4 regions of the Anabaena azotica SJ-1 genome follow, and region 3 is predicted to be linked to each of the others. Evidence: predicted binding sites of a transcription regulator. Region 3 holds the regulator's gene; each other region holds the start of a gene.

Evidence for each region. Region 3 encodes NtcA, which controls nitrogen genes in cyanobacteria. Its sites were predicted from a motif close to TNTGTANNNNNNNNTACANA; they were not measured.
Region 1: ACLLO5_RS00420 (S-adenosyl-l-methionine hydroxide adenosyltransferase family protein) is a predicted target of NtcA. The motif match lies at 5,840-5,859, and genes of this name have one in related genera.
Region 2: rpe (ribulose-phosphate 3-epimerase) is a predicted target of NtcA. The motif match lies at 2,004-2,023, and genes of this name have one in related genera.
Region 4: glnA (type I glutamate--ammonia ligase) is a predicted target of NtcA. The motif match lies at 5,932-5,951, and genes of this name have one in related genera.

The regions. Positions count from the first base shown of each region.
Region 1 is NZ_CP178454.1:87,331-95,711, reverse strand. It holds gene ACLLO5_RS00445 (serine hydrolase) at 1-233, shown strand, start outside; gene psb28 (photosystem II reaction center protein Psb28) at 303-677, shown strand; gene dprA (DNA-processing protein DprA) at 753-1,880, opposite strand; gene ACLLO5_RS00430 (DUF2301 domain-containing membrane protein) at 2,052-2,711, opposite strand; gene ACLLO5_RS00425 (bluetail domain-containing putative surface protein) at 3,069-4,733, opposite strand; gene ACLLO5_RS00420 (S-adenosyl-l-methionine hydroxide adenosyltransferase family protein) at 4,999-5,790, opposite strand; gene ACLLO5_RS00415 (hypothetical protein) at 5,916-6,071, shown strand; gene gatC (Asp-tRNA(Asn)/Glu-tRNA(Gln) amidotransferase subunit GatC) at 6,219-6,509, opposite strand; gene ACLLO5_RS00405 (photosystem I assembly protein Ycf3) at 6,640-7,161, opposite strand; gene ACLLO5_RS00400 (UDP-N-acetylmuramoyl-L-alanyl-D-glutamate--2,6-diaminopimelate ligase) at 7,277-8,381, opposite strand, start outside.
Region 2 is NZ_CP178454.1:1,084,951-1,093,331, reverse strand. It holds gene ACLLO5_RS04730 (hypothetical protein) at 565-912, opposite strand; gene ACLLO5_RS04725 (ribbon-helix-helix domain-containing protein) at 909-1,079, opposite strand; gene rpe (ribulose-phosphate 3-epimerase) at 1,270-1,977, opposite strand; gene ACLLO5_RS04715 (S8 family serine peptidase) at 2,112-3,701, shown strand; gene ACLLO5_RS04710 (proteinase inhibitor I4 serpin) at 3,944-4,153, shown strand; gene ACLLO5_RS04705 (AI-2E family transporter) at 4,226-5,398, opposite strand; gene ACLLO5_RS04700 (hypothetical protein) at 5,516-5,902, shown strand; gene ACLLO5_RS04695 (LCP family protein) at 6,190-7,605, shown strand; gene ACLLO5_RS04690 (nicotinate phosphoribosyltransferase) at 7,868-8,020, opposite strand.
Region 3 is NZ_CP178454.1:3,720,527-3,728,907, reverse strand. It holds gene ACLLO5_RS16320 (polysaccharide biosynthesis/export family protein) at 1-925, opposite strand, end outside; gene ACLLO5_RS16315 (ABC transporter ATP-binding protein) at 1,513-2,493, opposite strand; gene hisB (imidazoleglycerol-phosphate dehydratase HisB) at 2,627-3,223, opposite strand; gene fabI (enoyl-ACP reductase FabI) at 3,372-4,148, opposite strand; gene ntcA (global nitrogen regulator NtcA) at 4,620-5,291, shown strand; gene ACLLO5_RS16295 (DUF3084 domain-containing protein) at 5,598-7,088, shown strand; gene ACLLO5_RS16290 (pre-16S rRNA-processing nuclease YqgF) at 7,158-7,592, shown strand; gene ACLLO5_RS16285 (DUF3146 family protein) at 7,759-8,022, opposite strand; gene ACLLO5_RS16280 (polyribonucleotide nucleotidyltransferase) at 8,273-8,381, opposite strand, start outside.
Region 4 is NZ_CP178454.1:660,265-668,645, reverse strand. It holds gene ACLLO5_RS02885 (TlyA family RNA methyltransferase) at 1-515, opposite strand, end outside; gene ACLLO5_RS02880 (DUF29 family protein) at 525-953, opposite strand; partial or broken gene ACLLO5_RS02875 (WD40 repeat domain-containing protein) at 1,095-4,319, opposite strand; gene ACLLO5_RS02870 (hypothetical protein) at 4,551-4,886, opposite strand; gene apcB (allophycocyanin subunit beta) at 5,054-5,563, opposite strand; gene glnA (type I glutamate--ammonia ligase) at 6,079-7,512, shown strand; gene ACLLO5_RS02855 (hypothetical protein) at 7,659-7,859, opposite strand; gene ACLLO5_RS02850 (class I SAM-dependent methyltransferase) at 8,147-8,381, shown strand, end outside.

The DNA of each region.
Region 1 (8,381 bases), 2.5 Mb from region 3:
GTCAAACTACTGTCACACCCCGCACTCCTACAAATAATCCACCAACAACTAGTTTTCAGCCCCCCGTTCAACCAGTTCAACCAGTTCAACCAGTTCCACCTCTTCAACCAGTTCAACCATTCATTCAACCCCAGTTGATGAATCCCATCGTCCCAAATGGCATGGTTAACAATGCCCCCATGGGTACTTATCAAGCCCCTGTAATGACACCACAATATTACCCACCACAATAAAAGTCAGGAGTCAGGAGTCAGGAGCAGAGGAAGAATTACCAATTACCAATTACCAATTACCAATTAATTATGACATCTACCCCGCCATCAATTCAATTTTTTGCAGGTATTTTTGAAGAACTGAGTAATGTGAGTTTACGACGGGAAACCCGCACAGGTAAACGCATTGTCTTGATGCAATTTGAACAATTAAAAGCTTTATCTGGTTTTAATAGTTTTACAAAACAGTCTTTAAATTCCCTATTATTAACTGATGAAGAAGGAGAAATTCGCGTTACTCCTACGGGAACAAAGTTTATTTTTGGTGGTGATGAAGGGGATGAACTAAGAAGGGTAGATTGTCAATTTGAAATTGAACAAGATAATCATTTTGATAGAGTTATGCGTTTTCTACACCGTTACGCTGAAGCCAATGGAATGGAATATGGAGAAAAGGATAGTTGATAGTTGATAGTTGATAGTTGATAAACTGTAATCTGTAACCTGACTCCTGACTCCTGACTCCTGACTCCTGACTCCTTATATTTTCTGATATCGCATTCCTGGGAGTTGGGAAACTAAACCCATCAATTCTAATTGTAATAAAGAACTAGAAACCAAACCAGCATCCATACCCGTTTTTTGGACAACAAAATCAAACGGTAAAGCATCAACACTTAAAGTATCTATTACCTGTTGTAATTCTGGTTCTAACTGAGGTTGATTAGGTTGAAGTAAAGGAGGAGATTTAACGATTGGTGTTTCTATATCTATTTGGGGAATTGCTCCCAACATCGTTAATAATTCACTCAATTGCTGATTTATTAAACCTGCACCTTGACTAATTAATTTTAAACAACCTTGAGATGGTTGATCATCAACTCTTCCCGGTAAAGCATAAACATCTCTACAAAATTCATTAGCATAAGTAGCTGTAATTAATGCACCAGATTTTATTCCTGCTTCCATTACTAATACTGCTCGACTTAAACCAGCAATAATGCGATTGCGACGGGGAAAATGGGTGCGGTTGGGTGCAGTTTTTGCCGGATATTCACTAATTACTATCCCAGATTTCAAAATCTGTTGATATAAATCTTTATTTTTATGGGGATAAATCACATCTACACCTGTTCCCACCACCGCTATTGTTCTTCCTCCCGCTTTCATTGCTGCTATATGACTTTCCGTATCTATTCCTTCGGCCATACCCGAAACAACGGTAAAACCATTTTTTGCTAAAGCGGTGCTAATTTGACGAGTCCATTTAATTCCATATTCTGTAGGTTGACGAGTTCCCACAATTCCTACTAATGGTTTTTGTGCTGAATTTTCTTGTAAATCAACTTCACCACGATAATATAAAATTGGTGGAGGACTGGGAATTTCTCGCAATAATTGGGGATATTCTGGGTCTGCTGGTGTCCAGAAATTGGGGTTTATTTGCTGGTGTTGAATAAGTAATTGTTCTGGATTTAATTTGCTTCTTTGTTGAACAACTTTTTCTAAGGTTTGAAATCCAAAACCTTCAACTTTTCGCAATTCCCCAGGACTAGCTTTCCAAGCAGTTTCTAAGTTACCAAAATGCTGGTGTAATCGTTGCAATAATATTGGACCAATTCCAGAAATTTGCGACCAAGCTAACCAATATGCTCTTTCTTGTATCAATTATTTTTCCTTTTTATTTATATATTTTTTTACTAACCGCAGAGACGCAGAGGGAAGCATTCAGCTATCAGGTTTTTAAAGCTTATGCCCAAACTCACTATTTGATAATCTACTGATCTGTCAAACATTCTGGCTCCTGACTCCTGACTCCTGAATTCTTACGGGAAGAGTTTATTGTTTGGCTAATCTTTGATTTTCCAAATAATCAAATACTGATTTATCACCAATATCTGCGGGGATGTTCTGTACTGTTTTTCGCAACGCAAAGATTAAAAAGAAAATTACCCAAATTCCTAATAAAATCTGTTCAGCTTGAGTTGATAAAATCCCTGCTAAATGTCCTAATAAAAGTAAGGGAACTAGGGGAGTTAAGATTTTAGTTTCTAACCGATTGAAGCAAAATCCTTCTTTAAAAAAGATTCCTGTTAAAGCAGCAAATGTAAAACCCACACCAAATAAAGTTAGCGGTTGGTTATAAATAGTGATTGCAAAAGGTTGACTATCAAAATGTCCAAAAATAAAAGCAGAAATACTCCCAATTATCCAGAAAAGCTGTAATATTTGGTGCAGTAATTTCATATATATGTGAATAGTGAATAAACTCACACCCAAGGCTAAACTAAAACAGGTGTACAGCGGAGTAATGGCTTGAATAGCAACAGGGTTATGAGGATAAAATAAGGCTAAACCGCTACCAATCGCAAAACTAATGGCGGCTATCATTAAACCTGTACGATAGATGATAACACCTGTGCGATCGCTCTTGGTAATTGTAAAATCGCCAAACTGTCCTTGATAGACTTCTGGTGCAGATAATATTTGTGTAGTCATAGAAATTAACTGAGAAGTGATTCCATCTACTAGTTTAATCACTAATGGAATTTGATCAACTTCTCAGAGCCAATATAACTACACTTGACAGTCTGAATATATAAGATACATCACATAGTCCCCTCCCCGCTTGTGGGAGTTGGGGGTGGAATTAAAAGTATCTCATTCAACCGAGAAACGCTATAACTAATATTTTACTTATAACTAATATTTACAAGTCTCTACCGAGAGATACAGCAGGAGTCAGGAGTAAAACTCCTTTGTTGTCTAGATTTCAATTGACATTCTGTACCTCATTGATCTGCAATCTGCTGTATTGATAAACTCAAAAGCAAACAACTGAGAAGATTTATGAATTTACCAAATAACAAAATTGTTGATACTTAAACTTCCCACTAATCCTGTCACCTCGATAATGGCATCTAGAGATGATTGATATCCATCAGTAGCATCATTAATAGCTACAAAGGTTCTGCTTGTACCAGATAAGGTAAACATTGCTGCATAATCAGCACTAAAGCTTACATCATTTAGGACTGAACTGATTTTAGTTGTATTGAGAGTGCTAACAGAACCTGAGTTCAAGAAACCTGATCTAGCGGAAGTAACGAAAGTGTCACCGCCCTGATTCGCATTAAAGTTGAAGATAATATCAAAGCCACTAAGCAGAGAATCTCCTAATTCATCATAAACAAACTGATTCACTCCGCCTTCACCCAACAATTTATCTTTTCCTCTTCCCCCAATGAGGATGTCGTCACCAAGTCCCCCTCTAAGGATATCGTTCCCACCCATCCCGTACAGGGTATCATTGCCAAGACCACCAATTATATTGTCATTTCCATTACCTGCAAATAGGAAATCGTTACCGCTTCCTCCATCAAGACTTTCATTAGCAGTATCGAGACTACTGCGGGCTACACCACTGTTAAGATAGTCATCACCATCTCCACCCTGGAGGTTATCTTGTCCTAAGCCACTATAAATAGTGTCGTTTCCCCTACCTCCAAAGAGTTTATTATTGAACTCATTGCCTGTAAGCGAATCATCAAAATCTGACCCATCAGCATTTTCAATCACAACGCCATTGGCGATAGTAAAACCACCAAAAATGCCTGTCGCAGCGGAGAGATAACCCCCTGCTCCTCCTTGAGTCACATCGAGAGTAGCGTCATTCAGATTGATTCTGACACCGGAGGATGCACCCACACCGCTAATTTTATCAATTCCCCCTGTATCCCAGATGCAAGAGTAAAAAGTGCCAGAAGCATTCACTTTGGGGAGAAAGTAAGTGTCATTATTCTGACGATAGGTGAGATTAGCCCCGTAAAGCCACTGGATGGCGGCGATATCAAAGGCCATCGGTGTTCCTTGATAACCGTATGCTAATGTATTTGGTTTTCCGCCACCATAGACTAATCCATCGTTGTAGGACATGGTTGTATATATGCCCTGATTTAAGCCATAGTCACCTGTAGAGCCAAAAGCACTGGTAACACCTGGATAAATTGGCGACCCACCACCATTGTCGTGAGGATGGGCTAAACCTAATCCATGTCCTAATTCATGAATCAAGGTAATAAAGCCATAGTCACCTTGCTTGTTTCCATTTATATCCCAACCATCTCCTTCCCGATTGAAATAGCCCATCCCCATTCCCTCTTCCCCTGGAGGGTTAAATATTCCTAGCGATCCAACACCCATGTCAGTGTTGCCCAAATTGTAAAAGCCCAAGGTAGCATTGCGATTATTGTTCCCAATATCGACAAACTTAATATTCGCTACATTTTCCCAAGTCTTTAGGGCTGCTACCATAGCTGCTTTTTCGCCAGCAGACCAGTTATAGGGGTTTTTGGCGTAGCCATCAAAAGAATCGTCAAAAACGGCGCTACCAACTCCCCAGAAAGAGTAGTCAATTGTTTTGGTTGGGCCTGTCACCCAATAATTTCCTCCCCAGAGGATGCCGTTAATGTAGACGTTAGAACCGGGAAATCCCTTATTACCAGAAGGTAGGATAGTCATATATGCACTGTTTGATTTAAACGAAGATGTTGCGAAAGCCCTAAGTGAATTCCACTTATTATAGTCTTCATTTAATTATTTTTCATACCCGGAATAATAACTAATAGATTAATAATAAATGTAAATTTAATACAATGTAGTCCACGCAGTTAAGTCTTTAACTAATCTTTCAATTTAAGTATAAAATTCAGTGGAAATACCAAAAAAAAAACAAATTTACTCTCTATTTTCACTATATCTACCTATTGTGAAACTGAGGTGCTTATCAAGCAGCAATAATTACTTCTAACTCATCCTGCCAATTGATCTGCAATTGTATCTCTGCATTACCGCTATTGATAGCAATTTCTACCCAACCGTGACTACCAACTAAAGCTAAAGCTTCCCCAATTTGCACATCACTGTAAGCTGCATATCCTGGTATGCTCAAATCTTTCATCTGCACACACCAGCTTTTATCTTTTACATAACTTGCAGGAATATTGCTGACTAAATTACCAAAGTGATCTATATATTGAATACAACCAACTACACCGTTTGTAGTTTCTCTGCATTCAGCAATATCCAATTTTACCAAAGTTTCAGGATTGATTTCCCTTCCTAGTTCTTGCAGATTAACACCACTGGCTAGATGTGCTGCTACTGGTGCAAAAATATCTCTACCATGAAAAGTGCTGCTAGGTTGGGATGTGCTCCAAAAGTTAAGATTTGTAAGTTCTACGGCTGCAAGAATCTGATTTTTGCTGGTTATGCCGCTAAAAATGCCGTTATCGGGTCCAACAAGATAGCCTTGTTCTAATTTTAGAGCGATCGCTCTCCTTTGACTACCTACCCCCGGATCTACTACGGCTAAATGTACCGTACCCTTGGGAAAATAATTATAGGCATTCATTAAGCAAAACCTAGCTGCGGCAATATTTTGCGGTGGAATCTGGTGCGTTAGGTCTATTAAGGTCAAATTAGGGTTAATTTGGGCAATTACTCCCTTCATCACCCCTACATAAACATCATGATCACCAAAATCACTCAATAAAGTCAGGATTTTTGATTGAATCATTTATTCATAAACCCAGGCTTGACTATTAATATAGATTATCTTATAATTTTCTGTAACAACAGCTACAAAATATATGTTATGTTATAGTTGCATGACATAAAAATAAACATAAAGGAGTTATGGCAATGAGTAGCAATAGACTACAATCAGTCCAAAAAGCAGACGAAGCACACAGACAGAATATTCAAAAAAGCGTAGAACACCGTTTAGAAGTAGCTAAAGCTAAAGGTGACGACAAGCTAGTTCGTCAGTTAGAAGCGGAACAGGCTTATTATAGCTAATATCAATTTTTTTTATTACTCATGGTTTTGTTGTGTGTATACCTGCGAAAGCAGGTTTTTTTGTAGAATCATAGAATCAAATCTCATCAAAAAAAATTAGGGCGAGAATCTTTCCCACCCCACAAAAGTTTGGATTTTAATTGCTATTTAGTCAGCATTGAGGATTTTGGGAACTTTGAAAAATTCACCTTCCTGTTCAGGTGCGCTGCGGAGGATAGCTTCTCTATCAGGATAGGGTAGTAATTTATCCTCTCTTGTCACATTACTAACATCAATTGCTCTAGTTGTAGGAAGTACATTAGTAACATCAAGTTCACTCAGTTGCTCGATATACTCCAAAATACTACCGAGTTGGGTAGTAAATTTCTCTTCTTCATCTGGTGTCAATTCTAACCGAGCAAGATTAGCGACTTTGTGGACTTGTTCACGATCTATCATTGTCAGGGAATAGGGAATATGTGAGAGGTGAGAGGTGACAGGTGACAGGTGACAGTTAAGAGATAATAGGGAATAGAGGATAATTATCTACCAATTACCAATTACCAATTACCAATCACCCATTACCAAATTAAAAGAATACGTCGATTTGCGATCGCCCGGTGGTTTTTAACCAGTTTTGAGCTTCAATGTAATTATTGGGAGCCATACGAATTGCTCTCACCCAATAATCTGCGGCTTGGTCAAAAAGTGCTTCTCCCGCGTCGTTATCTCCTTCTTCCTTGGCTTTTTCACCTTTGAAGTGATAAATTACAGCGATATTATTCAATGCTTGGGGTAGACGGGGATTTAACTCAACAGCTTGGTGATAAAATTCTAAAGCCTTATCATGATCACCATTACTAGCGTAAATCAGCCCCATGTTGTAGAGAATATAACTCCTGTCGTTAGTATCTTCCTCTAGAGTCAGGGCTTCTTCATAATAATCCAACGCTTCAGCATATTCACCTTCTGCCTGGGCTGACATCCCATCTCGATAATATACAAATGCTTCCTTAGCTTTTCTATTGGTTGGCAGGAGTTTGAGGATCAAGTCTGCCATAACGGTAAAGGACTTGTCAACAAAGTTATCGTTTTTCTGTGTTCTTGGCATATTTGCCCCTCTAATGACTCAAATCAAGCAGACTTTTTAGGAAGTAAATTCTTGGCAACTCTTTAGTTAATCTAACTGATTTCTGGTTGCTTCTCATCTTTCAACAGTTTTAAGCTTAAATCGAGACTCTGGCCTGTAGAGCTTCTCGTGCTTGTTCTCGGTCATCAAAGTGGATTTTTTCAGTACCCAGAATTTGATAATCTTCGTGGCCTTTACCTGCTAATAATACACCATCACCGGGTTTAGCTTCCAGGATAGCAGTCCGAATTGCCGTAGCGCGATCGCAAATTACCATTGGTTGTACTGTATCAGGAATACCTGCCAAAACATCCTCTAAAATCTTTTCTGGGTCTTCAGTGCGGGGATTATCCGATGTCACCACAGCTATATCAGCAAGTTCAGCGGCTATTTTACCCATTTTCGGACGTTTAGTGCGATCGCGATCGCCCCCACAACCAAACACACAAATCATTCTGCCTGGTATAAATGGACGAGCCGCTTTCAGTAAATTCTCTAAGCTATCAGGAGTGTGAGCATAATCCACAATCACGCTGATATCTTGGTTAGGAGCAATTTGCACCCGTTCCATCCTGCCCGGCACACCAGGAAAATCAGGTATCGCATTTGCTACAACTTGCAAATCTAAACCCAGATGTAAAACAGCACTAACAGCCGCCAAAAGATTTTCTAAATTATATTGTCCCACCAAAGGAGAACCAAAAGCCACATCACCCTGGGGAGTATGTAAAATGCCGCTGACACCATTTGGCTGATAATTTAAATCACTCATCCAAAAATCAGCATTATGATCATTAACGCTGTAAGTCCAAACCCGTTCACGACTCAACCCAGAAATTAAACGCTTACCATATTCATCATCAGCATTAATAATTGCCCTGCCTTGGAGATAATCAGGGCTAAATAACAACGCCTTCGCCCCAAAATAGTCTTCCATATCCTGGTGATAGTCAAGGTGGTCTTGGGTAAGATTAGTAAATACAGCCACCTCAAACGGACAACCAAAAACCCGATCCTGCGCTAAAGCATGGGAACTAACTTCCATCACCCCAAACTCACACCCAGCATCAACAGCTTGTGCTAAACGCTGCTGCAAATCCACCGCAAAAGGAGTGGTAAAAGCCGCAGTTTGGGAAAAACCAGGCCAACGAGTGTAAAGAGTTCCTAACAAAGCTGTAGGTAAATTAGCTGTAGTGAGAAAA
Region 2 (8,381 bases), 2.6 Mb from region 3:
GAAAACTCCTGACAGAGTACGGTGATCGCATTTTAGCATAAATGCGCTTAACCCACCCTACAGGCTGAGAGTGAAAAGTCAATATATACCCATAAAAGACTCACGTAAATGTTAATTCTCCTATGGGAAAATATATGAGAAACAACCGTCAGCACTGCCATGAGGTAGTCTGACTTTTAATTTGTGAGTGTTACACAAAAATATTTTCTACCCACCTCTAAAGAATACCACAAGAAGCGGATGGATTGCAAGCAAAAATTTATATTAATTCTAGTATAGTCTATCCACTAATGAGATGTCAAGAGATAACAAGTAAATTAAGTAAAACCCTTATCCCGTAATAAATACGGGCATTGTTTACATACATTTAGTCGCAATAAGTAACGAAAACATAGGCGTTGTAGAAATATTATTGAGAATAAATAATAAAAAATGTCTAATTCCCAGAAAACCTTATCAGAGAAAAGTTTTAGCGATCGCCACCTTGGGTTAATGACATTCTAGAATTTGGTTAAGGTAGTTGATCGTTTTGGTTGTGTAATTGGTGATCGCCTACACCATCATCTAACCCTCACCCTGACCACCTGATTGCTTGATTAAGTAATCTAAAATTCTGTCAATTCGTTCCAAAGCCGCATTAGTAGTACGTTGAAACTCTTGATTATTTCTTTGGAACTCCTGAAACTGTCTTTCAGACTGCCTTAGTGCTTGCTGATGTAAACGCGCAATATCCGCAAGGTTGGTTACTGTTCTTTCTAATCGTGCTAATGCTTGACTGTTAGAACGGGTTTCACGTCTGACACCCTCCTGAATAGTGCGGACTAAATCAATTTCATCTCCAAGCTGATCTAATCTGCTGTCAATATCATCCAGCCTTGCGGGAAAATCTTCTAATGGCTGTGAATTACTCATAATGCCTCTTTATTTTGTAGATTTTCTTTATTTTTCTCCTTAATAGCTTTCGTAACAATGTACGCTGCTAAGTTAGCTGGTGTACGCTCCTGTTCTTCAGCTATGTTTGTAAGCTCTTTATATATTTCTTCATCCAGTGTAATTGTTACTCTAGGTCTGATAGCCATAGGGGTAATGTTTAGCAGTGATACTATTACAGTGACACTATTTTAGACTCCTGTTGCTTAAAAAATATTCTGTTGACTGCTGACGCGATTAACATCACGGGTCTACTATAGCATCAGTAGCAGCAAAAATAAACCCCCGACTTCCCAAAGAAATCGAGGATTTAAGTATTATTTAGTTAGCAGTATTGATTTAAACAGCCGCTAATTCAGGTGTAGGACGCTTGCTGTTACGGATATTCTTAATCGCTTCAGCATAATCAGGAGCATTGAACACAGCAGAACCCGCTACAATTGCATTAGCTCCTGCTTCCAAAACTTGCCAAGTATTATTGGCTTTCAGTCCACCATCAACTTCAATCCAAGGATCTAAACCGCGTTCATCACACATTTGACGCAGTTGGCGAATTTTAGGAACTACGCTAGGAATAAAGCTTTGTCCACCGAAACCGGGGTTAACGCTCATAATCAGCACTAAATCACACAGTTCCAGTACGTATTCAATTAATTCTAAAGGTGTACCGGGGTTTAGCACAACTCCAGCTTTTTTACCGAGTTCTCTGATTTGTCCCAAAGTGCGGTGAAGGTGAGGTGAAGCATTATGTTCAGCGTGTACAGAAATGATATCAGCACCAGCCTTAGCAAAACCTTCTACATACTTTTCTGGTTCCACGATCATCAAGTGGACATCCAGAGGTTTGGTTGTAATCGGACGAATCGCCTCCACAACCAGAGGACCTATTGTAATATTAGGTACAAAACGTCCGTCCATTACATCAACGTGAATCCAATCTGCTCCCGCTTTGTCTACAGCGCGAATATCGTCACCCAGACGGCTAAAGTCTGCTGATAGGATAGATGGAGAGATAACTATAGGTTTTTTAGATGGGTTTTGGGTCATGGCTAGTGGGTTCTTAAGCGTCCTCGTCTGTAAGCATTGTAACAAAATATGGAGAAATCTATTCTAATTTCAAATTGTAAAATTCAAAATTTTCAATAAAACTCCTTCTTTTGCCTCTTGCGGGAAAATTGACTATGAACAAATTTTGGATAATTTGCGGTTTGGGTGTTTCCTGTTTGACTGTGCCAGTTTTGGCATCTGTGCAGTTTGGCAGTTCGCTAGGAAGTGGTGGTATTGATGTACTGAAATTACATCAACCTCCTTACAATTTAACTGGCCGCAAAATTGCCATTGGTCAGGTAGAAATTGGTCGTCCTGGTATGTTTGGCTTGGATAAAGCGGTGTCTAAAAATCGTGCGATTTCCCCTGTGGCTGTGTTTTTACGCACTGCACCAGCTAAGTCAAATAGTGGTGTTGATCCCCATGCTTATAATGTTGCTGCGGTGATGGTAAGTCAAGATAAGGCTTGGCCGGGAGTTGCACCAGATGCAAGGCTATATTCTTCTGCTGTCGGATCTACGAAAAATATGGGTCAACCGGAAGAGTGTTTATCAACACAACATATAGCTTTACAAAATAGCGGTGATGTTCGCGCCATTAACTTTAGTTTTGGTGAACCTTTGAACCGTGACCCCAGACCAGAGGCTGTTTTGGATGGTCAAGCTTTACTAACTTTGTGTATTGACTGGTCGAGTCGGGTTCATGATGTGGTGTATGCGATCGCAGGTAACCAAGGCAAAGGCGGGATTCCCATTCCTACAGATAATTTTAACGGAATTAACGTGGCTTTTTCATCCCCAAGAGCAGGGATTTTCAATAAAGTTAACGTTTCTAATCTAGCAGGTAATAATCAAGGTGTGGGCGATCGCTTAGTTGGTAAGGAATTTAATATTGATGGACGCAGATCAATTAGTTTAGTCGCTCCCGGTAGTAATATTCCTTTACTTAATCCTGATGGCAAGTTGAATAAATCTACAGGTTCGAGTTTTGCCGCGCCTCATGTTACAGCGACGGTGGCTTTATTACAAGAATTTGCTGACCGACAGTTAAGAATTAAACAACCAAATTGGACTCTTGATGCTCGAAATCATCAAGTTATGAAAGCTGTATTATTAAATTCAACCGATAAAATTCAAGATAGAGGTGATGGTTTATGGTTGGGTATGACTAGGACTTTAGTTGATAAACAAAATCGAGATTGGTTTGCTTCTGATGCTTACAAAGATGAAAAAGTTCCCCTTGATGATCAAATGGGGACAGGTCATTTAAATGCTTTTCGTGCTTATCAACAATTTCTGCCTGGTCAATGGCAACCTACAACTTCTATTCCAGCAATTGGTTGGGATTATAATACTATTAATGCTGCATCATCTGTGGAATATAGTTTAGCAAAACCTTTAAAACACAATAGTTTTGTAGCTATTACCTTAACTTGGGATAGGTTGGTAGAATTAGAAGATAGAAATAAAAACCAAGAATATGATGTCAATGAAAGTTTTATAGATAAGGGATTAAATAACCTCGACCTTTATTTAGTCAAAGCAGACGCTCCCACAACTGAAGTCGCTACTTGTTCTTCTGTGAGTGAAATAGATAATATAGAGCATATTTTTTGTCCTGTTCCATCTGATGGAAATTATAAAATTCGGGTGCAGTTTAAACAACAAGTTAATGAACCAACTCAAGCTTATAGTTTAGCTTGGTGGACTGTTCCTGTAAATTAAAAGGATGTTATATTTCCATTAAACTTAAAATGGGATAGATCCCCGACTTCTCAAATAAGTCAGGGATGTGGGTATTAGTAGAAATGCGCGATCGCACAAAACCAAAATTGAATGTATTTCAATATCTGTTACCAAAACTGTAACGGTCAACTGTTCTTGTACTGGTAAATGCCATAGTGAACATCTGACACATAATCAGCGTCTAATTTGATGGATAGCTAAAACAACTAATGAGGTAGTAGATGAACGTATACAAATTTAGTGCTGTGCAAGAAAATTTCTTACAAAGACGGTACGCAGTGAGTTTGGGTAGACGCTACGTTTTAGCCGCTGCTAGTGTTGTGATGTTAAGTGTGTTTGGATGTTCGCAAATTGATAATAGTAGCAATTTGCTCACTAAATCTCCTCTACTTAGTCCTGAATCTAAGGGACTTCCAAAAAACAACATCTAAAATTCGCTTGTCTCTTCAACTTTGGATTTGTAATTTTAAATTGTAGATAGTTGCATCAAAAATCCAAAATTTTCAAGCTACGTTATCAGAAACACTAAGGGAATTTTTCACTTCAGCTTTTGCAGATTCTTCTGGTGTCATGGGTGCAACTATCTCTCCTGATGAGGATTCTTCGGTATCATAACGAATTACTGGAGGACGGATGGCGCTAATTATTGTTTTAATCACAACAGCGCAGGGAACCGCTACAATTACACCCAAAAGTCCGCCTATTCTCGCTCCTGTTAAGACGGAAATTAGCACCCAAACGGGATTTAAACCGGTAAAACTTCCTAAAATTCGGGGTGCAATTAGGTTTTCTAAAATTTGCTGGACTATGACGGCTGCGGCTAAGACTCTAGCTCCCATCCAAACATCTTGGAGGGATACTAATAAAGTTGTAGCAGCAATACCCACAGAACCGCCAAAGGGGATAAGAGCCATAATTCCGATGGTTAAGCCAAATAATAACCCATAAGGCACTTTTAACCACAAAAAGCTGGGTATAAGGGCAGAGGCCATACAGATAGATAGTATTAATTGGCTGATGAAGAAGTTTTGGAAACTAAGGCGTACTGTTCTGGAAAAAGGTTCACGGAATCTGCTAGGCAGCCATTCTACTAAACTTTCCCAGAGTTCACCACCATGTTGCAATAGATAAAAGGTTAATACCATTGTCAACAGAAAGTCTAGCAAGCTGGTGACGGTGACAACTGCTAGATTTAAAACTTGTCCAGCTATGGCTTGTAATTGTCCTTTGACGCGATCATTAATTTGCACGACGATCGCATCGAGATTAATTGGTAAGCCCATGCTTTCGGCTTTTTCGTTTAAAATCATTAATTGCGATCGCCCGGAGTCAATTAACTCTGGTAAGCGGGCTACAAGTTGTTGGGCTTGGGTAAGGGCTAGAGGAAAGAGGGTGACACCCAGCGCCAATAAAATGGACAAAGCCAATAAAAATACTAAGATAGCAACTTGTTCTCGCCTAGCACCGCGCCTTTCCATCCAACTAACTGGGTAGTTGAGGAGAAAAGCTAGAACTGATGCTCCGACTAAAATAGCAATCAAAGAGTGAAAATAATTGAAAATTGCCGAAATTGCCCAACCATTGAGAACTAATAGAGGAGCGAATAGCGCGATCGCCCCGATTCGCACTATTGGTGTAAATGTTTGCCACCAGTCGAGTAGCTTGCGTGTCTGCATTTTCAGAGGATTGGGGATAGAACTAAATAGAACTAAGTTAAATTCTTCTTTACAGACTATTATCTCTAACTATATGAGTCTTTTTCATTTCTCTAGTTTATAAGTAGACCCACCACAATGCACAATCTACCACCAATGGAAAATTACCCACATCCTCAAGACACAGCCACCTCTAACAAACTTTTGCTTTTATACTTAATTCCCGTGTTTGGCTTTTTCCCCTCCCTCTGGACTCTCTATCGCCGTCAGGGTAGTCGGGAACAACTAGCCGTAAGCCGTCTGTCCATTACCTTGGGTTTTACATGGATGTTGGGATACTTTTTGTTATCTTCTGGGGCGGCTACTTCGGATTTTTTGGCAATCCGTTTGTTGATTCTTAACAGTTTTTTCACATCTGGTTACTTTTTGGTGAGTATTTGGCTAATTTTCCGTGTTATCCAAGGAAAGTCTTACCGTTTACCAGGATTTAGCAATTTTGCCGAACGTATACTGCGTAAATATTAAATCTACGTCTTTTAAGTAATTAGCCCGTTAAGATATTTATTGTTGATACACAACTTTAGAGTTAATCCATCAAGCAATATGATCAAATCTGGTTTATTATTGCCGTACTTCCAGAAACCTCTCCGGATTGTCAACAGATAAATAGAAATCCGGGTAAAGGTCTTGTAGTTCCCAAGATCATAAAAAATCAGCACTATTAATTAAGATCTATCTATTATAGTCTGGTTTGTCTACATATATTGATTCGGCAAATTTACGGTATTGTATCAGTCAGTGTGAGGGAATTTGTGACTAGTCAAAGAACATCAGCAGAAAATAATAAATCAGCAAAAGCCAAAACCAGAAGTAAAACTTCTCGTAAATCAAAATCAGGGCGTTGGTTGTGGTTTGTGGTGGGTATGGGTGGGATTGCAATGGTTTCAGGTATGGCGGGGGCTTTGTTGGCAGTTTCTTGGGACAGTACGCCTTTACAGCAAGCGCAGTTGAGTGCCAAGGATGCAGCAGTTTTTGATGGCGATCGCATTTCTGGTGATGGATTCCAATTTTCCCAATTAACCCGCCCAGTTAATATCTTAGTTATGGGCATGAGTGTACTACCACCAGATGTTCAAAACCCACCCAGTGATACCAAGGAACTCAGGTATCTACCCCAAATCAATTCTTTTGACGGTCTTGCTGACGTAATGCTCTTGATCAAATTTGATCCAGAGACAAAAAAAATCGCCATGCTTTCTATTCCTAGAGATACTCGCACAGAAATTGAAGGGTTTGGAACAAAAAAAATTAACGCTGCCAATGTCGATGGTGGGCCAGCTTTAACTGCTAAAACCGTCAGTAATCTCTTGGGTGGAGTGGGAATTGACCGTTATGTCCGCATTAATGTTTTGGGGGTTGCCAAGCTGATAGATGCTTTGGGCGGAGTAACAGTGTACGTTCCCAAAGATATGAAATATCAGGATGATTCACAGCATTTATATATTAATTTAAAGGCAGGTAAACAGCATCTTAAAGGTGAACAAGCCTTACAATTACTACGCTTCCGCCATGATGAACTAGGTGATATTGGACGAATTCAGCGTCAACAAATGGTTTTGCGTTCTTTGATTGAACAAACTCTCAATCCCTCAACATTAACGCAATTGCCCCAAATTTTGAATGTAGTTAAAGATAATATTGACACTAATTTAACAGTTGAAGAATTAGTTGCATTGGTTGGTTTTGGCTCCCGAACTAATCGTTCTAATATGCAGATGTTAATGTTGCCTGGACGCTTTAGTGAAAAAAGTGAGTATGATGCCAGTTATTGGATACCCCAGAAACGAGCAATCAAAAAATTAATGGTTCAGAATTTTGGTTTAGAATCAGAATTATTAGACACCGAAACAATAGACCTTGGTGCATTGCGAGTAGCAATTCAAGATAGTACAGGTGGCGATCGCTCTCAAATCCGCCCCCTCATTACAGCCTTGGAAAAAGCCGGATATCGCAACATCTTTATCTCTAAACCATGGGGTGAACCTCTAGAAATTACCCACATCGTCGCCCAACAAGGAGACAGTGAAAGCGCCGAATCAATTCGTAATACTTTAGGATTTGGCGAAGTGCGAGTAGAAAGCACAGGTAATATCGGTTCAGATATCAGCATCCAAGTCGGTAAAGATTGGCTAGAAAACAAAGCAATTTTTGAAGCCGGAAGCAGGTAAGGGAGCAGGGGGGCAGGGGTGCAGAGGGGCAGGGGTGCAGGGGTGCAGAGGTGCAGGGGAGAATAAATAATCATTTCTTTTCTATTCCCTATTCCCTATTCCCTGTTCCCTGTTCCCTATTCCCTGTTCCCTGTTCCCTATTCCCTGTTCCCTATTCCCTGTCACCTGTCACCTAACTCCTGTTAACAAAAAGGCGTGGAATTTAATCTCACGCCTTCATTGTTATTACTTCTACAAATGTGAAGTTTTTTTAAGTAAATATCTACCAAGATGCAGCTTTACCTTTTTTATAAGGAACACCAGTAAAAGGTTGGAAACCAATTACAGGATAGGCATCATCTGTGGGGCTAAAAATTCGCATGAAGCCTTCAGAAACAAATTGAGTCATACTAGCAAGCATTTTAGTGATAGCCATAATATTTAGACTCCCTTTTTTTATGCTTTTTATCTGTGATATCTATAATTTAATGCTGATATCTATCGCTTGCTCATATTCGCAATATATTGATATTATCTGCAATGATTATTCAGATATATTCGTAATACTTTATTTTATTGTATCTGCAAACTTTTCCATTTCATTCTAATTGTAAATGTCATCGTGGTAAAGGGCATTCCCACCGCTTAATTATTGGTTTTACTATTAAAAATTATAAAATAATAGGCGTTTATCGCTTAATCAACCTGTATTTACAAGACTTTCCAGCATTATTATGCTAAGACTTGACATTAATTATGGTAGGATTTACCATAATAAGATAAGCAATTTTGCTAGG
Region 3 (8,381 bases):
AGCCAATTCTTGTAGGACGACGGATTTTAATACTTCTTACATCAGCTAGTGATGTAATTCCTCCAGCTAGTTGAATCGCTCGCATTACTGTTGGTAAGCCACTTCCAGGGGCTACAGTACCTCCTTCCGCAGTGGAAGAACCTGGTGTTACTAGATAAGAACCGGGGCGGTAAACTTGTCCTGTAATTGCTACTGTGCGAGGTGCGTTTTGACTGGCTGCATAGTTAGCAGCAAATAAATTTCGGGCTTCAGCAACGTTAAAGTTTGTGGCGGTGGGAACAACTATGGTATCTCCATCCCGTAAGGTAATATCTTGGGGTATTTTCCCTGTTTGGGTGATTTCTTTTAAGTTAAAACTAACTACTTGTTCACCAGAACGTCCTATTTTACGGCGTAATTGTACTTTGGTTACATCTGCTGCTAGTGTTACCCCTTGGGCTGTAGTCAGGGCAGCTAATACGGTCGGGTATTGTACACCAGGATTATCGCCTCCACTTCCCTGTAAGCTGAGGGTGTAAGATCCTGGTCTTGTTACTTCTCCGGCTACGAAAACATTAATAGGACGAGATGATAACAAATTCACGGAAATCAGTGGACGTTTCAGAAAACGAGCATATTTTCTAGCTATTTCGTCTGCTGCCTGTTCTGTTGTTAATCCCAGAACGGATATGCTGCCAATTAAGGGCAAATTAATCGCACCACCAGGGGGGACTTGGTATTCGCCTGTATATTCTGGTACTTCAAAGACATTGACACGAATGCGATCGCCACCGCCTAATAAGTAATCTGTGGATATAGTTGAGGCTGCTGATACTTTTTGTGTCTGGGCTAGGCTGACAGATGGTAAAGCAATATTAACTGTTGTTAATAAAACTACAGCTGTAGTTGAATGACTGAAAATTTTCCACAAATGTATATTAAGCATATTTACCTGAGACTGTGAGACTAGGATCTGTAAAGTATTGTCTAAACATTTTACCGTTGACTATACTTAATTATTCAAGTTCCTCAATACTGTTATTTTCGTAAGTAATCTTGATTTTCCGGATCTAATTTAATGAGGCATTCAGAATTTTGAGTGAAGCTAATTTAAAGCTGAACTAAGTGAAATACATTAATTGTTTATGATTAGAGCAAGTTTTATGACTATAGTCAATAGTTAAGAATCAAAGTTTATATTTATATTGCCAATACTTTTCTGGTTTATGCAATCATCCTCTAATTAATATCTATCAATAGGAAATTTTGAATTAATTCTTAAACTAATTTAAGTAGCTAAAACTACTTTTAGTTATTTAGAGAAAATTCAATTAAGGTATCAATAAAAAGGTTGTTAGTGCCAGGGTGGAGAAAAAAATTAGCGGTGACTATGACCCCAAAGTGCTTTCTCTTGCGGGTGTAAAAAAAGTCAATTTTTTGTTTTCTCCCCACATCCTACAAACTAGTACCGCAAGGCGAAAGTCAAAAGCCAATAGTCTTGTTTGACTAACTATCAACAACAGGGCTGAATACTTACAATGGCAAGTTTTGTTTTTGGATCTGTTGGATAAAGAACTCTTCTAAAGATTGATGAGTTAAGTTTATGGTGATGATTTTACCTCCCATTAACCGAAGACTAGCAAGAAAATCATAGTAATCATCTTGTAATATGCCGTGCCAATCACCATTAGGCTCAAATTCTAGATCGGGTATCCTTTGTTTGAGAAGTTCTGTATCGCCTCCTTGACCCTTAACATGATATGTGTTTTGGGTATCTAAGAGTTCATTAAGAGATCCAGAGCAAATTAATTCTCCTCGATGTAGGATGGCTATGCGATCGCAAATTTGTTCTACTTCACTCAACACATGACTGTTGAAAAATATGGTCTTTCCCTCAGATTTGAGTGCAAGAATAATTTCTCGCATTTGGTAGCGTCCTAAAGGATCAAGTCCAGACATAGGTTCATCTAGAAATACTAAGTCGGGATCGTTAATTAATGCTTGCGCCATACCAACACGCTGAAGCATACCCTTAGAATAACGCCGCATTTGTTTTTTGCGAGCGTCAGTTTGGGATAAACCGACTAATTCTAGCAATTGGGGAATACGTTGACGTTGAACTTTGTGGGAAATTTGGAATAAACCAGCAGCTAATTCCAAAAATTCCCAACCAGTAAGATAGTCGTATAAATAGGGATTTTCTGGTAAATAGCCAATACGTTGCTTCACAGAGCGATCGCCTAGTGGCTTACCCAATAATAAACCCCTACCAGAAGAAGGACGGATAATTCCTAGTAACAGTTTTAACAGTGTTGTTTTACCAGCACCATTGGGTCCTAGCAAACCAAAGGTTTGTCCTGGGTAAACTTGTAAAGAACAGTTTTTGAGAGATACAACTTTTTGATTCAGCCAAAAACCAGTGCGATAGACTTTTCGCAACTCAGAAGTTAAGACTACTGGTGGTTGATCTACAGGATTCAGTTGAGGTTCAGGGGTTTCTGCAACAGAATTCATGGTGGTTAAATGACCAATTCCTGGCTAGGTGTGATTAATTACAGGTTAATTAAGTAAGACGATAATAACCAGCACTACAGGCTCTGTCAATTATCGCTAATAGAGTATGCTTTTGGATTCTGATAGTGGTAACTTATAACACTCCCTTAGAACTAGGAATAGTCTCAGCACGACGAGGATCAATTTCTACAGCCATTCGCATAGCTCTAGCAAAAGCTTTAAAAGTTGCTTCGATAATATGATGGGAATTAATACCATCTAGTTGGCGAATATGCAAGGTCATTTGGCTATGGTTTACCAAAGCTACAAAAAATTCCCGCACCAGTTGAGTATCATAATTTCCTACCCGTTGAGTAGGAATTTGTAAACCATAGGTGAGGTGAGGTCTTCCAGAAAAGTCTAAAGCCACCTGAATTAAAGCCTCATCAAGAGGTGCAAGAAAATTACCAAAGCGGACAATACCTTTTTTATTACCTAGTGCTTGATGTAAAGCTTGACCCAAGGTAATACCCACATCTTCATTGGTGTGGTGGTCATCAATTTCCCAATCACCTTTGGCTTGAATATCCAAGTCAAACAGCCCATGAGAGGCAATTTGATGCAACATATGATCCAAAAAAGGAATCCCGGTAGCAGCCTTGCAAATGCCTGTACCATCAAGGTTAATGGTGACTTGGATATCAGTTTCCCCAGTAGTGCGGTGAACTGTAGCAATGCGATTGTTAATCATTGGTCATTAATCATTAGTCATTTGACATGGAGCAACTTAGTGGAAGAGGAGACAGAGAAAAGAACAATCTGCTTTCTCCTGAACTCCTCAACTCCTGATAGCGAAGCGTGGCGTTAGCCATACTCCTGAACTCCTGAACTCCTATTCCCTACATCCCCATGATTTCATATCCTGCATCTACATACAGAATTTGCCCAGTCACACCGCTAGACAAATCGCTGCATAAGAAAGCTGCTGTATTCCCTACTTCGATCTGTGTGACGGTGCGACGTAGGGGAGCAACTTTTTCAACATGATGAATCATATCCAGAATACCGCCTACTGCTGAAGATGCCAAAGTGCGGATTGGTCCTGCGGAAATACCATTAACACGAATATTTTGGGGACCAAGTTCTGCGGCTAGGTAACGAACACTTGCTTCTAATCCAGCTTTGGCTACACCCATGATGTTATAGTTAGGAATTGCCCGAACTGCACCCAAATACGTAAGAGTAACGATACTACCACCCTCTGTCATCAAAGGTTTAGCAGCACCACTTAACTGAACTAGTGAATAAGTGCTTACTTCCAAAGCTTTATTGAAACCAGAACGAGAGGTTTGACTAAAATCTCCAGTTAAGTCATCTCTATTAGCAAAAGCTAGACAATGAATGAGGATGTCTAGTTTTCCCCACTGCTGACGTACAGTTTCAAACGTAGCTTGAATTTGCTCGTCATTCTCGACGTTACAGGGCAGGAATAAGCTTGGTTTAAGTGGTTCTACTAATTCTGCTACTTTTTTCTCGAATTTGCCTTTTTCATCTGGCAAGTAGGTAATGCCCAAGTTAGCACCTGCTTGATGGAGTTGTTGGGCAATTCCCCACGCGATGGATCGGTTATTGGCAATACCTGTTACTAGGGCATTTTTTCCGGACAGATTCAGCATAGAAATTGTTAATGTGATCAATCATTAGGAGCATACTAGAATCTGAGCATATTTTGACTTTGTTAGGAATGTGATTTTGAAAAAAACAATTAAGTAGTCTTCATCAACTGGGTAAGCACAATGCATGAATATAGATATTTCTTTTACCCCTTAAGCTTTTCCTCTTACCCCGTACCTTATTTTCTAGTTAGGGTGTTGAGTGCAACAAATTTTCTCCTCATTGATTAAGAAGTTATAAAGATATTAGAAATTTTTACCCAAAAAACCTTTTAAGTTGAGCCTCTGAAACTACTTATCAATAACTGATGGCTAAAAATAACAAGAATTAGGTATCATGATAAACAAATAAAGATAAAGTGGTAGATTTGAGTATAGGAAAAAACAGAAAGGTTGACGGTGCTTTCTTGATTTTTCAGGTGTATTCTTAGGTAATCAGTTTTTATTTTTCCGGCATTGGGTAGGGGAAGGGAGATGATCGTGACACAAGATAAAGCCCTAGCAAATGTTTTTCGTCAGATGGCAACTGGAGCCTTTCCACCGGTTGTGGAGACGTTTGAACGCAACAAAACGATCTTTTTTCCCGGCGATCCCGCCGAACGAGTTTATTTTCTTCTCAAGGGTGCTGTGAAGCTTTCCAGGGTATATGAGGCAGGAGAAGAAATAACGGTGGCACTGCTACGGGAAAATAGCGTTTTTGGTGTGTTGTCATTGCTAACGGGTAACAAGTCAGATAGATTTTACCATGCAGTGGCATTTACTGCTGTAGAATTACTATCTGCACCAATTGAACAAGTTGAACAAGCATTAAAGGAAAATCCAGAGTTATCAATGTTAATGCTACGGGGTCTTTCTTCCCGTATTCTCCAGACAGAGATGATGATTGAAACTCTTGCTCACCGAGATATGGGTTCTAGGTTGGTGAGTTTTTTATTAATTCTCTGTCGAGATTTTGGTGTACCTTGTGCTGATGGGATCACAATTGATTTGAAGTTATCTCATCAGGCGATCGCTGAAGCAATTGGTTCTACTCGTGTTACTGTCACCAGGTTACTTGGCGACCTCCGCGAGAAAAAAATGATTTCCATCCACAAGAAGAAGATTACTGTACATAAGCCTGTTACCTTAAGTAAGCAATTTACTTAAGAGTGAGCAGTTTTATCACACTCGTTTAAATCTCCCATCAATTGCTGCAAGGCGTTGGTGGGGGATTTAAATCCTCCGCTTCATAGTTGATCACTGTTCTCTATTCATGCCCTGTAATCACAACTGGGGGAGGACATTGGCACATCTGGTATTTCCAGAAAAAATATACACAATTGGAGGTAATTTAAAAATTGATTAATTTCTGCTTTTGCCAATCTCCTTTCCCCCACAGACAATCGTTGAAAGTAGTAGGCTGTATTTGGAAGCATTATGCCTCCGGTACACTACGTGAACGGTAGTTAAAAGATGACCACCGGGTACATCCTGATAGCAGCTATTTTGATTTTGGGAGGTGTGATTGCCACAGTGGGCGATCGCATCGGCACAAGAGTTGGCAAAGCACGCCTCTCACTGTTTAAGCTGCGTCCCAAAAATACGGCGGTGCTGGTAACTATTTTTACTGGCGGTTTAATTTCCGCCTCAACCCTAGCAATTTTATTTGCTGCTGATGAAGGATTGCGGAAGGGCGTATTTGAATTAGAGGATATTCAAAAAGACCTGAGAAACAAGCGAGAACAACTTAAAACCGCAGAAACGGAAAAAAGCCAGGTAGAAAAACAGCTGACGGAAGCTAGAAAAGAACAAACTCAGGCACAACAAGATTTACAAAAAATTAATCAGTCTTTACAAGCTGTCAATGCTAAACAACGCATAACACAAGCTCAACTCAACCGCACCATTAGTCAACAAGCTAAAACCCAAGCTCAACTGCAAGGTACTCAAAGCCGACTTGGTGAAGTAGTGATACAGTATCAACAAGCTAGAACTGAACTACAAACCCTTTATAATCAACGTCAGGCATTGCAAACAGCAGTTGAAGAATTAAAGACAGAACGGCAGCGACTATATGCAGAAGCGAAAAAAGCGATTGACGAAGCAAAAACAGCTATTGAAAAACGCGATCAGGAACTTGCTAATCGCCAAGAAGCTATTGAAAAACGTGATCAGAAAATTGCTAAATTAGATCAACTAATTCAAAATCGTAATCTAGAGATTAAAAAACGGGAGCAAGTAATTGCTACTAGGGAATCTCGTCTCAAAGAGTTGGAACAACAGCAAGGTTATTTAGAACAAGAAGTAGCAAGGCTGGAAAAATATTACCAGTCATATCGTGACTTGCGTTTAGGTAAATTGGCTTTAGTTCGTGGACAAGTTTTGGCTGCTGGTGTGGTACAAGTCAATAAACCTACTGCGGCTCGTCAGGTAGTAGTCCAAATTTTGCAGGAAGCTAACCGCAATGCCAACATTGAATTAAGCGAACCTGGTTCTAATCCTGCCAATACAGAACTATTGCGTGTCACTCAAGATAGAGTTGAGCAACTCATCAATCAAATCGACGATGGCAGAGAATATGTAGTGCGAATCTTCTCTGCTGGTAATTACGTTAGGGGAGAAAAGCAGATAGAATTTTTTGCTGATGCTACGCGCAATCAATTGGTATTTTCCACGGGTCAAATCCTGGCTACAACTGCGGCTGATATGAAAAACATGACATCATATCAATTAAGGCAAAGGCTAGACCTGCTGATTTCTGCTTCCCAATTTCGCGCTCGCAATGCAGGAATTATCGAAACCGTACAAATAGAAGGTACGTTTTTGCGCTTTTTTGCCCAATTGCAACAGTCTAATCAAGCATTAGAAATTAAAGCTATAGCTGCGGAGGATACCTACACAGCCGGTCCTTTAAGAGTAAAATTAGTGGCAATTTTCAATGGTCAAGTTATTTTTAGCACTTAAACAGGTGACAGGTGACAGGTGACAGAGAAGAAAATTAACTAATGATTAATGATTAATGACCAATGACCAATGACAAACACACAACCAGCAATTTTAGGGTTTGATCCCGGTCGAGATAAATGTGGTGTAGCCGTGATGGGGGTGGATCGGCAACTGTATGATCATCAAGTAGTCCCTGCGAATGATGCGATCGCTCACATTGAAAAACTACGGCAAAAGTTTCCTATTTCCTTAATTGTCATGGGGGATCAAACTACCGCCAAAAAATGGAAACAGCAGCTAAATCAGGAATTAACAGATTCACTAAATATTATTTTAATAGATGAGCGTTATACAACTTTAGAAGCACGCGATCGCTATTGGCAGATGTTCCCACCAACAGGACTCACAAAACTCTTACCCAAAGGTATGCGACAGCCACCAAGACCAATAGATGACATTGTGGCCATCCTTTTAATTGAACGCTACCTCAACCGCTTAACTTCCAATAGTTCTAATGACTAATGACAAGGGCTTGCTGTTCGCGTAGCGTGCCGCTAGGCATAAAAATCTTTTCGTGGAGACAGGCAACAGGCAACAGGTAACAGGCAAGAGTTTGAGGTTATCTGTAATGAATCTAGGTTTTTCTCTACATTTTGACTCCTGACTCCTGACTCCTGAATTCTTCTATTTACAATTCTGCCCGAATAGTAAAAGCATAATCTCCCCCTGGTTCTAATTGATAATCTTGTTTTTCCAAAAAGCGGCCGAGAGGTTCTTTAATTAATGCACGACCCTGGGAAGGCTTGACAGAAAGCTCTCCCCGTCGAAAATGCCATTGAAAATGCCATTCAAAATCGCCGGCGCTGACATCACCTTCAAGAAAGCCATGCTGCCAAGATTGGCGGGTGATTCTGACGTGGGCGGTAGTTTCTGGTAGACGTTTAGCACTCACTATGCTGGATGTCAAGTATAGGATAAAAGCCAACCGTGTAGGTTACTTAATCTTTATGTACCAAAAATCCCGGAAATTGACAAATTGGCAAAAAACGAGAAACTCTCATTTCTTGGGGTCGTAAGCTAGGACGTTTGTATATTCAAAAATAATTAAAAAAATCATACAGCGATGCCCGCTGAAATAAGGCATCGCGGATTTTAGAATTGGGATTTATCTCTAATCCAAAATCTAAAATCCTTAATCGTTATTAACGATTCACGGCCGCAGCTTCCCGCGCAGCAGCTGCTTGATCTGGGTGTATACCCAAGCGTGTCAGGTTAATTCTACCTTTATTGTCAATTTCGCGCACTTTGACA
Region 4 (8,381 bases), 3.1 Mb from region 3:
TGAGTCAAACGCCACACCGCAGGTAAAACTTTAGTTAAAGAAATAAACGAAACATCCACCACAGCTAAATCAGGCAGCGTTGCATTTTCAGGATATAATTCCTCTGGTTGTAATTGACGTAAATTAGTGCGTTCTTTTAAAATCACCCGTTCATCAGTTCTGATTTTCCAATCAACTTGTCCGTAACCAACATCAATTCCATAAACTTGAATTGCACCAGCTTGTAATAAACAATCTGTAAAACCACCGGTGGAAATTCCCCCATCTAAACAAATACGTCCAGTTACAGAAATTACAAAAAAGTTTAAAGCCTTAGACAGTTTTTCACCGCCACGAGAAACAAAAGGAGGACGTTCTTTAACTTGAATTTGTGCGGTAATATCAACTTCTGTTCCAGATTTATCAATTACTGTTTGGTTTACCATTACTTCCCCAGCTTGAATTAGGCGTTGTGCTTGTTGACGGGAAGGAGATAAACCCAAATCTACCAATAGAGTATCTAATCTTTGTTTCATTAATTTTTGTTAATTGTCTTGTAGTATTAAATCTAAAGCATGATTGATAATTTCTAATTTATTAACCAGTTTCTCTAATTCCTCTGCTTCATAAAGTCCCTCTTTGACTTCTAGGGAAGCTTCATCAATAGCGTTTAAATAAGCTTCTTCTAAAGTTTCTAAAAGTTCCTCCTTGGTCAGATAATAAACTCCAGATTTACGACGTTTATTTTCTCGTTGAATTTCCCGGACAGAGTTTCTAATTGAAACTTCCCAAGAACGAGTAGAGCGATTTTCGGCTTGTTGTTTAATTAAGTGAATGAGTACAATAACTGCATAACTGCGAATGGTTTTGATAATATCATTGCGACTCATTTCTTCTAATTCTTCAACTATTGTTAATGCACCTTGAAAATCACCTTGTAGGAGTAGGTTTTTGAGAGTTAATATTTCTTCCATAATTTAATACCTAGCAACTGATCAGTGACTCATAGTTTTAGTGTACAGTCACTCCACAGCCCCCAACGCCTTCAAAGTTGATATTTCCGCACGGCTTAACCCCTTCACCCCCTGAATCTTCAACCCTGCATATAACCTATGGTCGAAGGTAGCGATACAGTCACCAGTCTGGACATCCCACAGTTTCACCGTTTGATCATCACTACCACTCGCCAAGGTCAGACCATCTCCACTCCAGGCTACTGACCTAACCGTACTGCTATGACCCTCTAGAGTCCGCACACAGTCACCAGTCTGGACATCCCACAGTTTCACCGTCTTATCAAGACTACCACTAGCCAAGGTCAGACCATCTCCACTCCAGGCTACTGACCAAACCCAACTGCCATGACCCTCTAGAGTCTGCACACAGTCAGCAGTCTGGACATCCCACAGTTTCACCGTTTTATCATCACTACTACTAGCTAAGGTCAGACCATCTCCACTCCAGGCTACTGACAAAACCCAACTGCCATGACCTTCTAGAGTCCGCACACAGTCACCAGTCTGGACATCCCACAGTTTCACCGTTTGATCATCACTACCACTCGCCAAGGTCAGACCATCTCCACTCCAGGCTACTGAGTTAACCATACTGCCATGACCCTCTAGAGTCCGCGCACAGTCACCAGTCTGGACATCCCACAGTTTCACCGTTTGATCATCACTACCACTTGCCAAGGTTAGACCATCTCTACTCCAGGCTATTGAGTTAACCATACTGCTATGACCCTCTAGAGTCCGCACACAGTCACCAGTCTGGACATCCCACAGTTTCACAGTCTTGTCAATACTACCACTAGCCAAGGTCAGACCATCTCCACTCCAAGCTACTGATTTAACCCAACTGCCATGACCTGAAAATTTCAATAGTTCCCGTCCTGTTACAGCATTCCAAATTTGAACTCTACCGTCACTATCTCCTGTAACCAGATATTTTCCATCTGGACTAAAAGCAACAGAATAAACTGATCCTAATGCCTTAGCAAAAAAAGCATCTGTTAAATTTGCTCCCGTCAAGTTGACATTATACAAACTAGCCAAACCAAAATTTACACCAGGTATAACTGTCTCACTCAAATCCTGTTTTTCTAAAGCCAAACGACTACCTTTGAGTATCAACTGTACTGCATTACTACCACAGTAACCTGCGATTGTTTCAATTTTACCTTTGGTGGCTTTAACTACTTCTAATAACCGTTGATTTGCCGTTGTTGATAACATGGGAAACATTAAATCTAACACGGCTTTAGCTAATAGAGTTTTCCCAAAAGTTTGACTTAAATCTATTTTTTCCTGGTCGTAGGGAAGAACTTCCCCAACTTCCTGAAAATCTGCTGCTAAAATCCCTAATTCTCGTCCCAATTTATAAGAAACAAAAAACTCTAATAATGACCGATGAGCAGGATAATAATCACCATCAGCATTTCTAATTAACATGGTTTGCCCCATCATGTCATAATGCCAATGATCTAAATCTTTTTGTTCTTCTACTGCTTTGCCAAAACAACGCCGAATTTTGTCAGGAAATTCTTTATAATTTAAACTCATTTTGTCAGTTGACAGCATTTCCCAAGATAATTCACACAGGAAATATAATTTATCTGCCATTGAGGTAAAAGTGCGGTCAGCTTTAATATCTCGTTCCATTTTGTGCCGCACTGCATAGAGATAAACACGGGAAATATCCACAGGTTTACCAGCTTCAATATCCGGTAATGCTTCCATAATTAAATCAATCATCACCGGACGACGTGCTAAGTCTAATAATTGTTGATTGTTAATTACACTAGCAACGGTTTCTGGTTTAGCTTTAAATTCAAGTACCTGTTGAATTTGTTCATCATTAAGTTTTTCTAATTCTAAAACTTCAAATTGGGGCGTTTCTCCAGTTAAATTTTTAGTAGAAGCTTGTAATTCGGCATTTAAAAGTGTGCGTCCTTCTAATGCTTCGGGGAAATGTTCCGTCCGACAAGTTAAAATTGCTTTCGTTCCTTCTGTTCCTACAACTTTTGCTAACTCCCAGAAATTATTAATCATCGCTTGACGGTCTACTCGTGCGGCCATTTCGTCAAAACCATCAAAAATTAATAATAATTTCCCCATGCGGTTAAGTTGTTCAAAGGCAGAATATCCCGATAAACCAATTTGATGTTTACGGAAAAAGAATTCAGAAAATAGAGATTCAATACTCACCGCTTTGGCATAATCTCTTAAAGGAATCACTAAAGGAATACGCGGTCTTTCAGTACCTTTCTTTTTTGCTTCTAAATATTTCTGTAAAGCCAACCAAGCATAATGGAAAGCAAACCAAGTTTTACCTGTACCAAATTCCCCTAAAACAGATAAATGTTCTTTAACTGGATCATCTAACCATTGATTAATGCAACCTTCAATCCAATCGTCATCTTTACCATAATGATTAATCCCAAGCCGCTGTTTAGTTTGGGGATTAATTTCTTCTTTGGTACAAGCCAAGGGAACATAATATTGATCAATTCCTCTGCTGGTAACTTCATTTTCTAACCATTCAAAATAACCACTAAAATCAGCATCATTTTCGATTAATTCATCAAATGAATAACAAAAAATATGGCTATTTTCAGATTTTTCAACTTCTGTTCTGGCTAATTTACTAACTCGACGCGGTGCAACTATCCAACCTTCATCAGTTTTGTGAGTTTCTACAGCTTGTTTTATTACATTAATATCATTAATTCCCGCTTCTGCTTCGACTCCGTGAATCAAAATCCGGTCATATCCTCGTCGTTGAGGAATATTGATAATCCATTCAAAATATTCTTTTTCTAAGACTTCGTAAATTTCAAATTTATAACCCAGTGTTTGAAACCATTGTTTTAATTGTCTAGCTAATTCAGTTTCTCTGGCAATTTCCCCAGGTGTTAAAAGTTGTTTAATTTCTTCTACACTACTTTGTAATTTATCTATTTTCTTATCTTGTAAAATTTCTGTTACTGATCTAGGACGTTTGGCCATTTCAAGAAATAACTGGTTAAATTTCCTAAATTCTTCCTTTAATTCCTCATGATAATTGATAATCTGCTTTTTAATTTCATCACCAATAGCATAACTTTCAATATAATCATCTAACTTTTGGAGATTAAATTCTCTATCTTGACTCCATGCTTGCTTAAATTCTTCTATAATTTCTTGTTGGCCAAATAACTTTAAAATAGCTTCTGGTTTATCTACATCATACTCAATTAAAGTGTAGGCATAAACACCCTCAAAATTATTAGGTGGGGTATCTGGTTTTAAATTAGATGTTTTTAAAAGTTTTAAAATGTTCTGATTGCGACTTAATTTGTTTACTGCTTTCTCTCCTAATGGTTTAACTAATACCCCAATAAGTGATGTAATAAGAGGATATACCATATAAAACTGCCTATAAAAGTATTTGTGTGCCTTCACTTTTATACTACTAAGTACATTTGTTAGTCAACAAACGGTTATTTACATAAAAAAAAGTATACGCACCTTGTCCAAACAGCCAAAGTGCGATCGCCATCATCTGGAAAATCAAAATCCTGTAAATCCTTAAATCCTGGACATCCTGATTCTGACATTAAAAAAACGCACCTTGCTAAAAACAGCCAAAGTGCGATCGCACTCATCTTGAAAATCAAAATCCTGTAAATCCTCAAATCCAGGACATCCTGATTCTGACATTAAAAAAACGCACCTTGTCCAAACAACCAAAGTGCAATCGCACTCATCTTGAAAATCAAAATCCTGTAAATCCTCAAATCCAGGACATCCTGATTCTGACATTAAAAAAACGCACCTTGTCCAAACAGCCAAAGTGCGATCGCACTCATCTTGAAAATCAAAATCCTGTAAATCCTTAAATCCTGGACATCCTGATTCTGACATTAAAAAAACGCACCTTGTCCAAACAGCCAAAGTGCGATCGCAATAATCTTTTGATATCTAAAATTAATTAGCGCAAAATAGCAGACATCAACAGACAGTGAAAACAAAATGACAAACAAGGCATTCAAGCCTTCTGCCTTCTGCCCCCTGCCTTCTGCCTTTCGCTTTTAAACATCCTGTTCACTCAACTCACGAGTGATATGGTCAAAAGGCTCCTCAACAAAAGCAGTATTAGCAACACCAGCCGCTGCAACTTGCTCCCTAACAATGCCCTTCATAATCTGGATACCTTGAACAGTTGAACCAATAGGGACACCCAAAGAATTATAAGTTTCCCGTAACCCTTGCAACACACGCTCATCCAACACATTCATATTACCAGCCACCAGCGCATAAGTAGCATAGCGCAAGTAATAGTCCATATCACGCAAACAAGCAGCAAACCGACGAGTTGTATAAGCATTGCCACCAGGACGAATCAATTCTGGTAGTTCTTCAAATAACTTCGCACCAGCTTGCTTAACAATAGCCGCCGCATTAGAATTAATCGCCGCCGCCGCTTGTACTCTTGCCGTACCAGTTTCAAAGTAAGACTTGAGGCTATCGATCGCATTCCGGTCAAAATATCTTCCGGTTACGTCATAATTCTTAATTAAAGTTGTAACTGCATCGCGCATTCCTTTTCTCCCAATCGTTGCTATCTATGATTTGATATTAATTTGGTTGCAGTTATGCACCATTGACGTTCTCACAACTTTTAGAGGTGAGATTCTTGGGCTGCTCTAGCCGTGAATCACTCCCGGACTTAAAGAGCATAGCGTGTCCTCACAGACACCTCCTCAAGCTTGAGTTTGGGTGCGCCCCACCCTACCTGACTCAATCAAATTTTGTGCCATCTGCATAAACTGCATAAAATAGATACGGCACAAAACTATCCATACCACTACTTAAAGGATTCTATGCCAAAGTTGACCCCGTTAAGATGAAGTTTCTTGTTTTGTGCAGATTAAAAAAGAAAGGTTAATATAACCTGTAATCCAGACAATCTGTAACAAAAACCACAAACTTGTCTCAAGTCAACTAATTACGATATTCCAGGTGGTGTGTCACAACTTGGGTTAGCGTCACAGGGTGAGGATATTTTGGCAAAGTCTGGTCTTAACTTAGGAAATTGGGTACACAAGGAGTAACAATGACAACCCCACAAGAAGTCTTGAAGATGATTCGGGACCAAAAAATTCAGATGATCGATCTGAAATTCATAGATACACCAGGTACATGGCAGCACTTGACTGTGTACCATGACCAAATTGATGAAAGTTCCTTCTCCAGTGGTGTACCCTTCGACGGTTCCAGTATTCGGGGTTGGAAAGGCATCGAAGAATCTGACATGACAATGGTCTTAGATCCCAACACAGCTTGGATCGACCCATTCATGAAAGAGCCAACTCTAAGTATTATTTGTAGCATTAAAGAACCAAGAACAGGCGAATGGTACAACCGTTGCCCCCGTGTAATTGCCCAAAAAGCAATAGATTATCTAGCTTCCACAGGACTCGGTGACACAGCCTTTTTCGGTCCAGAAGCTGAATTCTTCATCTTTGATGATGTCCGCTACGACCAAACCGCCAACGAAGGCTACTATCATGTAGACTCTGTAGAAGGCCGTTGGAACACCGGTAGAAAGGGTAAAAACGGCGAAGTGGATGGTCCTAACCTGGGTTACAAAACACGCTTCAAAGAAGGTTACTTCCCAGTTCCTCCAACCGATACCTTCCAAGATATTCGGACAGAAATGTTGTTAACAATGGCAGCTTGTGGCGTACCCATTGAAAAACAACACCATGAAGTTGCAACTGGTGGTCAGTGCGAACTCGGTTTCAAATTCGGTAAGTTAATCGAAGCTGCTGACTGGTTGATGACCTACAAATACGTTATCAAGAACGTGGCTAGAAAATACGGCAAAACCGTTACTTTCATGCCCAAACCCATTTTTGGTGATAACGGTTCTGGTATGCACTGTCACCAATCAATTTGGAAGGGTGGTCAACCCCTATTTGCAGGTGACAAATATGCTGGCATGAGCGAAATGGGACTCTACTACATCGGTGGTATCCTCAAACACGCTCCCGCATTATTGGGAATCACAAACCCCACTACAAACTCTTACAAGCGCCTCGTCCCAGGTTATGAAGCACCAGTAAACTTGGCTTACTCCCAAGGAAACCGTTCTGCTTCTGTGCGGATTCCTCTGTCTGGAGACAACCCCAAAGCCAAGCGATTGGAGTTCCGTTGTCCTGATGCCACTTCTAACCCTTACTTAGCCTTCGCAGCCATGCTTTGCGCTGGTATTGACGGTATCAAGAACAAGATTCATCCTGGTGAACCCTTAGATAAGAATATCTATGAACTTTCTCCAGAAGAACTAGCTAAGATTCCTTCTACACCAGGTTCTTTAGAACTAGCTTTGGAAGCACTAGAAAATGACCACGCTTTCTTAACCGAAACTGGCGTATTCTCAGAAGATTTCATTCAAAACTGGATTGACTACAAACTAGCTAACGAAGTGAAGCAGATGCAGTTGCGTCCTCATCCCTACGAATTCTTCTTATATTACGATTGCTAATCGCAATTCAGTAAAAATAGTAAATTTTAAGCCACCCTCAAGGGTGGTTTTTTTCTAACAGTAAAATGCAGGGCATTTGGCATTGGGCAAAAAACAATTATCTTATTCTTCTCTGCCCCTCTGCTCCCCTGCTTCCCTGCCTTTCTCTAGCTCATTGCTGCATTACTGCGACTATAAAGGGTCTGAGTGGTAGGATCTATCTTCCCTTGAATGGGATTCCAATAGTGAGATATTTCTTCGGGAAGACCGAGTTCCTGTGCAGCACGCATCAGCATAGATTGTTGACGGTTTTTAACTTGCTGATGTTGACGAACCATTAATGCACGAGATTTTTCTTGAATAGTCATAGCTTTAGTCCTCTCTATTTTTTAGTAATAGAATTTATTTTCTTTCACATATTTATAATAACTAAAATTCTGTATCATAAGCTACGAAATTGTAATTTCGTCATAAAAAGTTACAATTGAGCGATCGCAGTCTCCAGAATTATGATGAAAAGCCAGAAAATTACCACTGAATATCAAGGCTTTGATATCCCATAGCTAAAAATAGGAATTTTTCTTGTAAAAATTCTTTATTCTTTATTTTTATTCAAATAAAATAATTAAGTGTAATAAAATTTAATTTATTTTTCATGTCTGACATTTTAACAAAGCTAACCTATCAGAGCATTCAACAGGGAAAGAATTATTTCAGTCTTGCTCACAACACCCTAACCTCACAGTTAAGGAAGCTAGTGCATCCCACACTATTACCAGTGAGCCAAGGCATCCCGCAAGAGTTAATACTCAAACTGCAAAACAGATTAAACCAGCTGCTAGAAACAGACTGGCAGGATGCAGAAATAGGAATATATCCCCACAGTTTAT